DNA from 3 places in the Aliiglaciecola litoralis genome. Region 3 is predicted to be linked to each of the others. Evidence: predicted binding sites of a transcription regulator. Region 3 holds the regulator's gene; each other region holds the start of a gene.
The links. The regulator sigma-54, encoded in region 3, starts transcription at its own class of promoters, with help from an activator protein. The targets are predictions, from matches to a motif close to GTTGGCACGNNNNTNGNNT.
Positions count from the first base shown of each region.

Region 1 (2,204 bases), on a different contig from region 3:
ATCATTGCGGCCACTTTACAGAAATATTAACCCCATGTTAACACCTGATTAACCTGATGGCGGTATTTTGCGCTAAATTGGGTATCAAGGGCGATATTATTGAAAGAGGAATCTATAATTAGTCCTACACCGTATAAACAACTTTCTGACCATACTAAAAGGAGCTCACTATGATCGCTGAAAACCTAACAATGAATGATTTATTTTTGCAGCTTGGCTTGGACAATGATGATGAATCAATCGATGCCTTTATCGAAAGCCACAAAGGAATTCCTAGCGCCACTCGCTTAGAGGACGCTAGTTTTTGGTCTGACTCGCAAGCTACTTTTGTGAGAAGCGCCCTATTAGAGGACGCTGAATGGGCCGAACTGATTGATCATCTCGACAGTATGCTCAGATAACCCTAAAAGCGGCCTACACTGGTCAGTGGATTAAATCTGATCGTAGGCCGTGTCACCCCAACCTACCAGTTTGCCGTTTTTAAACACCAGCGGTGTACATTCATCCTTGGTTGTTATGCCATCACCATCACGCAAATGAGTGCGATAGAATAACACCCGAATTTCGTCATCACCTCGTTGGTGTAATTCACTAAAATCGGGTGTGCCCATGCGACTTTTAATTGCTGAAACCGTTGTATTAGTTTCCAGAGAAGCCACGTGCTTGCGATTATCCCGCTCAATGTCTTGCCAGTCTGAATGATGTGAGTAGTCACCTTCACCGCCGACCGAAATAACACACCCTGATAAGGTTAGTGGCAAGATCAAAGCAGCAGCTGTAAGTAATTTTTTCATAGAGTTTCCTTTTACGTTATTTAGACAATGTTAGGCAGTGGAATACAAAAACAAGGCCAACATTTATGTTATTGTTTTAAAAGGAAATTAACTCGTGCGCCAAATAACGTTAATCGATAAAATGTGCACATTCACCAATAATTAGTGTTTTTCATCATGCCCAATAACCAAAATTACATAGTGTCCTTGTGCGAAAAACTACAGGCGTCACAGCAACAACCCACGGTCGCAATGATCCGTAAGTCAGCCAATCGTTCCTTGCCACTACCTGAGGTGATTGACGTATTGAAACGCTGGAAAAGAGATCCACAGCAGTTTACTGCTGAGTTAGCGCAGCAGCCAGAAAGTGTCGTTGCGGACATCAGCCCACAGCAGCGGGTAACTGATTTGGAAGCGCGCGTTGCCAGTTTAGAGTCTCAGGTACAGCGACTGAACAAGATACTGGAACGCATTCCCTAAAGTCTGGGTGATAGCTGCTGTATAAAAGACAATAATGAATCTGCCAGCTCCTCTTGCGGCTCCAAGCCCACCTGCTCAAGCATCACCTTGCCACTTTCGTTGTCAACGCTAATGATAAAATCGTCTTCATCGGTTACCGCGAAGAACAAGGTTTCTTTTTGTTTCAATCGGCGTTTCATCAACACGTGAGCAATTAGGTTTTGTTGCAAACGCTCAAAGTCTTGTTCATTCCAAGGTAGCAGTAATTGCAGATTGCCTCGCGCAGTTTTAGCGTTCAGGTTGTCACTCCAATAACAGCTAAAATACGCCGCTAACTGCTTATCCATGGTGATATCCAACGCGTTTTCAAAGTCAGATAGCGACATCGGCTGCTGTTGCAAGACAGGTTGCCATCCGACCCATTCGTTATCTTCAGCTTTTGATTGATAGCAAGGCGAAGGCCAATTAGAATCATATTGAATGACCATCGGTTTTTGTTCGGTTTGATACAAGCTTACATAATCCGATACAAATCTTTGTAGTGCTGATTGGATATCCACGAGCTACACTTCCTAATTAAATTCAAATTGTGTCGACTAAACGAGGCTTTTACAACTGAGTAGCTCGACTGTATTACGCCGGCTAGTTTAGCGAATGAGAAAGGTAAATGACAAAAGATTCGAACACGCCAAGTGGCAAAGACACCGACATATCCTACTTAACCTTAGGCAAATCGGTACAATACGTTAGCCAGTATGCGCCCGAATTATTACAAGGGGTACCTAGAAGTTTGAGTCGCAACGAAATCGGCTTAACAGGCCCTTTGCCCTTTCATGGCGAGGACTTGTGGACAGCATACGAGCTCTCTTGGTTAAATCCAAAAGGTAAACCTCAAGTGGCAATCATGCATTGTCGGGTCCCGTTTGATACCCCCAATTTAATCGAGTCGAAAAGCTTTAAACTGTATCTCAA
Region 1 covers NZ_BAAAFD010000005.1:115,684-117,887, reverse strand. Annotated here, with positions in the region: gene ABD036_RS10355 (DUF2789 domain-containing protein) at 171-401, shown strand; gene ABD036_RS10350 (DUF3192 domain-containing protein) at 432-794, opposite strand; gene ABD036_RS10345 (hypothetical protein) at 951-1,253, shown strand; gene syd (SecY-interacting protein) at 1,250-1,792, opposite strand; gene queF (NADPH-dependent 7-cyano-7-deazaguanine reductase QueF) at 1,900-2,204, shown strand, end outside.
Region 1: a site for sigma-54 is predicted at 837-855, ahead of ABD036_RS10350 (DUF3192 domain-containing protein). Genes of this name have one in related genera too.

Region 2 (2,204 bases), on a different contig from region 3:
TATGCACCCGTTAGCAACCAATGCGGCTCATACTCGGGGGAAGGTGATTGTTATAACCGAGAGCACTCATTCCCACGCAGCTGGTTTGGTGGAGCGATTGAACCGATGAACTCTGACGTTCATCATATATTTGCCACTGACGGAAAAGTGAATTCCGTGCGCAGTAGTTATCCGTATGGTGAAGTTAGCAATGCTTCTTACAGCTCTCAAAATGGCTCATTATTAGGCTCTGCAAGTGCTGGAACAGGCTATTCAGGTACCGTTTTTGAGCCCATTGATGAGTTTAAAGGAGACATTGCACGCGCTTATTTTTATATGGCGACTCGTTATGAAAATGTCATCGGCAACTGGCAAAATAACAGTACTTATAGTGATGCAGTGCTAAATGGCACCAGCAATCAGGTTTTTGAAGCATGGTTCTTAGCATTGCTTAAATCCTGGCATCAACAAGATCCGGTTAGTCAAAAAGAAGTGGATCGTAATGAAGCTGCTTATACTCACCAAGGAAATCGCAACCCATTTATTGATCATCCTGAGTTGGTAAGTGACATTTGGGGCAATTAATGTCGTTGCAGTCATAACATAATCAAACGGCTCCATTGCGGGCCGTTTTTTTGTCTGCAATACTTCAAAGTTCAGCAAACATCAGGAAATCCAGAATTCATGCAAAACTCACCCACTGCCGCATTCGAGTCAGAATGGATAACGTTACAAAATCAATATGACAGTTATGAAAAATATGCGCTGGTCATTAAGCTGTTGAGTGTTGCGTTGTGCGCCTCACTTTTATTTCATCACAAACTAGATTATCTATTCGTGGTGTTGCTTGCCCTTTGTTGGTTAATAGAAAGCATATGGAAAACCTTCCAAAGTAGAATTTCAGTCCGGTTGATAAAGATTGAGCATGCCATAGCGCAACAGCAAAGCGCTGGGGCGATGCAGTTTCATTGCGACTGGTTAGCAACCCGACCGAGTGGTGTGAAACTAGTCCTTGAGTATCTTAAAAATTCATTAACCCCAACCGTATTGGTCCCTCATGGCATTCTTTGTAGTGTCGGTGCATATGTCGCTTATTTTTACTAATTACGTCGATTGAAAAAACTAGAGAGTACCTAAATCATCAACTACTTCGTTAGAGTAAATATCGTAGAAGGCTTTGTAATTCCTATAACAAACAGGTAATTATTACTTTCACATTTTGACTCGCAACCCTCAAAAAAATAAAATCACATAATATTCAACAACTTAAAGTTTGGCATCGCTCTTGCTTTTTAGAAAGAGAGATTGAGCATTGTTTACTTTGTATATGCTCAGTTGTAGTGAATTTTACTTTTAAGGAGAAATCATGAATACGCAAGCAAACAAGACCAAACCAAATAAAACCGCTAATGGTGTTAACAAACCGGTTGATCCTGAGGCTTCAGAAGCTAACGCACCAGTAGCGGAAAAGTTAAAGAAATCACTTCACGAAACCGTAGATGCACTTGCTGAAAAAGCGGGTGATGCAGAAAAAACCTTACGATCAGGTGCCGCAAATTCATCTGAAGTATTGAATGAGAAGCAGCAGCAAATCCAGCAAAGTTGGGAAGCATCTTCAGTGCGCAAATTCGCTGTTGAAAATCCAGTAGCAACTGCAGGTATGTCATTTGTGGCGGGCGCTTTGTTCGGTAAATTCCTAAGCCGTAACTAAGATCCCCATGGAATCTCAAGCAACGACAGAGCAGCAATCCGCTGTTTCGGACTCTACTATCGACGAGATAAAAGCATTGGCACCACTCTCTGAGGAGTGGTGGCTTGCCTATAAACGCAAATTGAGTGCAGGGAAGCACTTAGCGTCGGCAGAGTGGAACCTTACCAAACGTGCTTTAACTATTACACTGGTTTTGGCACTTTGCATGATAGCCGCTCTTTCTAGTCTACTTATTGTACTAAATGGTGCTGCGCTTTATCTGTTGATTCACTTTGCGCTGCCAGGCTGGTTAATAGCCCTCATCTTAATCAGTGCCAATGTGGGTTTGGTGGCAGTGCTTGCTACCACGACCATGCGAGTGGTGAGCCACGTTAGTATGAGCAAAAGTTGGGCGATGGTTAAAGGCGAAAACTCGTTAGATTCGGAGGATCAAAACGATGAGTAAATTATTGGAAAACGCGCTTCTAGGAAGTCAAAAAAAAGAGCTTGAACGTCTTTTTGGTCACTACGAAGT
Region 2 covers NZ_BAAAFD010000002.1:494,567-496,770, forward strand. Annotated here, with positions in the region: gene ABD036_RS05880 (HNH endonuclease signature motif containing protein) at 1-564, shown strand, start outside; gene ABD036_RS05885 (hypothetical protein) at 664-1,083, shown strand; gene ABD036_RS05890 (DUF883 domain-containing protein) at 1,346-1,690, shown strand; gene ABD036_RS05895 (hypothetical protein) at 1,698-2,135, shown strand; gene ABD036_RS05900 (hypothetical protein) at 2,128-2,204, shown strand, end outside.
Region 2: a site for sigma-54 is predicted at 1,252-1,270, ahead of ABD036_RS05890 (DUF883 domain-containing protein). Genes of this name have one in related genera too.

Region 3 (2,204 bases):
GCACGCGCCCTAGCCGCGGATCCCGAGTTCATTTTGTTAGATGAGCCTTTTGCTGGTGTTGACCCAATCTCGGTTAACGATATCAAAAAAATAATTCAACATTTGCGCGACCGCGGTATTGGTGTTCTGATAACCGACCATAACGTGCGTGAAACCCTTGATGTATGCGAAAAAGCATACATTGTCAGTCATGGTGAACTAATTGCCTCGGGGACTGCAGAAGAAGTATTAAACAATCAACAAGTGAGAGATGTATACCTAGGCGAGCAATTCAAGCTATAGTAAAGGTATGTCGAGTTTAACCAAAGCTTTCAGGCTAACTGAGTAAGAAAACAAAACATCAATGAAACCCTCGTTACAACTAAAATTTAGCCAGCAACTTACAATGACGCCGCAGCTGCAACAGGCTATCAGGCTGCTGCAGTTGTCTACGCTAGATTTACAACAGGAAATTCAAGAAGCATTGGAATCCAATCCGCTACTGGAAATGGAAGATAACTCCGATTTTCCAACTGGCGATTCAGCGCTTAAAGGCAATGACGACAAATTTTCAGAAGAGACAGCCACCGCCAGTGCCGATTCGATGGATACCAATGAAGCCTTAGAAAAAGGCGATATACCAGACGAGTTACCGATTGACAGCACGTGGGATGAATACATCAGCGCATCATCTGCACCAGCCTCTATTTCGTCTAGTGGTGGAGGTGACGACGATCAGATATTTCAAGGTGAAACCAGCGACAACATCCAAGATCATTTGATTTGGCAGATGCGTCTGACTCACATGTCAGAATTAGATACAGCGATTGCTGTTGCTATTATCGACTCAATTGATGAATCTGGATATTTAACCATTTCGACCGAAGAAGTGTTGGCCAGTCTAGATCATGATGACGTCGAATTAGATGAAGTGGAATGTGTCCTTAAACGCATTCAGATGTTTGATCCTATCGGTTCAGGTTCGCGCTCTCCGCAAGAATGTTTGATGGTACAACTTAATCAATTTGCGCCAGACACACCTTGGTTAGAAGAAGCAAAGTTATTAATTACCGAACATGCTGATTTGTTGAGCAGCAAAGACTATCGCACGTTAATGCGCAAAACCCGTCTAAAGGAAGATGAACTGCGTGAGGTAATGCGATTATTGCAAACCTTGAATCCTCGTCCTGGCAGCGCATTATTGATTGGCGAACCAGAATATGTCATTCCTGATGTATCTGTAATGAAAAAAAATGGACGTTGGCAGGTGGAACTTAATCCAGATAGTTTACCCAAACTGAATGTCAATCAACAATACGCGGCTATGAGTCGCAGTGCTAAAAATAGCAGCGATAGCCAGTTCATTCGCTCTCATATGCAAGAAGCAAAATGGTTCATTAAAAGCTTGGAAAGCCGCAACGATACCCTACTCAAGGTTGCTAACTGTATTGTACAGCAACAAGTCGGCTTTTTTGAACATGGCCCAGAGATGATGAAGCCTATGGTGCTAAATGATGTGGCTGAAATGGTCGATATGCACGAGTCAACGATTTCTCGGGTGACCACTCAAAAGTACATGCATACGCCCAGAGGTATTTATGAACTGAAGTACTTCTTCTCTAGTCATGTTGCAACAGATTCTGGAGGAGAATGTTCTTCCACTGCAATACGCGCTTTGATCAAGAAACTCGTCGCTGCAGAGCTTCCCAACAAGCCACTGAGTGATAGTAAAATTGCCGAATTGCTGGCTGACCAAGGTATTCAGGTCGCACGCCGGACAATTGCAAAATACCGGGAGTCGTTAAATATCCCACCGTCTAACCAACGCAAGAGCTTACTTTAAGTTCATCAACAGAAGGAATACGCTTTATGCAAATTAACCTTACTGGCCATCATGTAGAAATTACAGATTCATTGCGAGACTATGTAGACACTAAATTTACAAAATTGGAGCGACATTTCGATCACATCAATAATGTGCATGTGATCTTAAATGTAGAAAAGCTCAATCAGAAAGCGGAAGCTACTTTGCACCTTAGTGGAGCTGAAGTATTCGCCACTTCAGAGCACAACGATATGTACGCGGCAATTGATGCTTTGATCGACAAGCTTGATCGACAAGTGATCAAGCACAAGGAAAAAAGTAAGCGCCACTAACCTCCCATTGAATAAGAATCTTAATGGAAATTAAAGACATACTTTCTCCTGACTGCACCAGCTGTGCA
Region 3 covers NZ_BAAAFD010000020.1:18,188-20,391, forward strand. Annotated here, with positions in the region: gene lptB (LPS export ABC transporter ATP-binding protein) at 1-282, shown strand, start outside; gene ABD036_RS18565 (RNA polymerase factor sigma-54) at 344-1,822, shown strand; gene hpf (ribosome hibernation promoting factor) at 1,849-2,136, shown strand; gene ptsN (PTS IIA-like nitrogen regulatory protein PtsN) at 2,160-2,204, shown strand, end outside.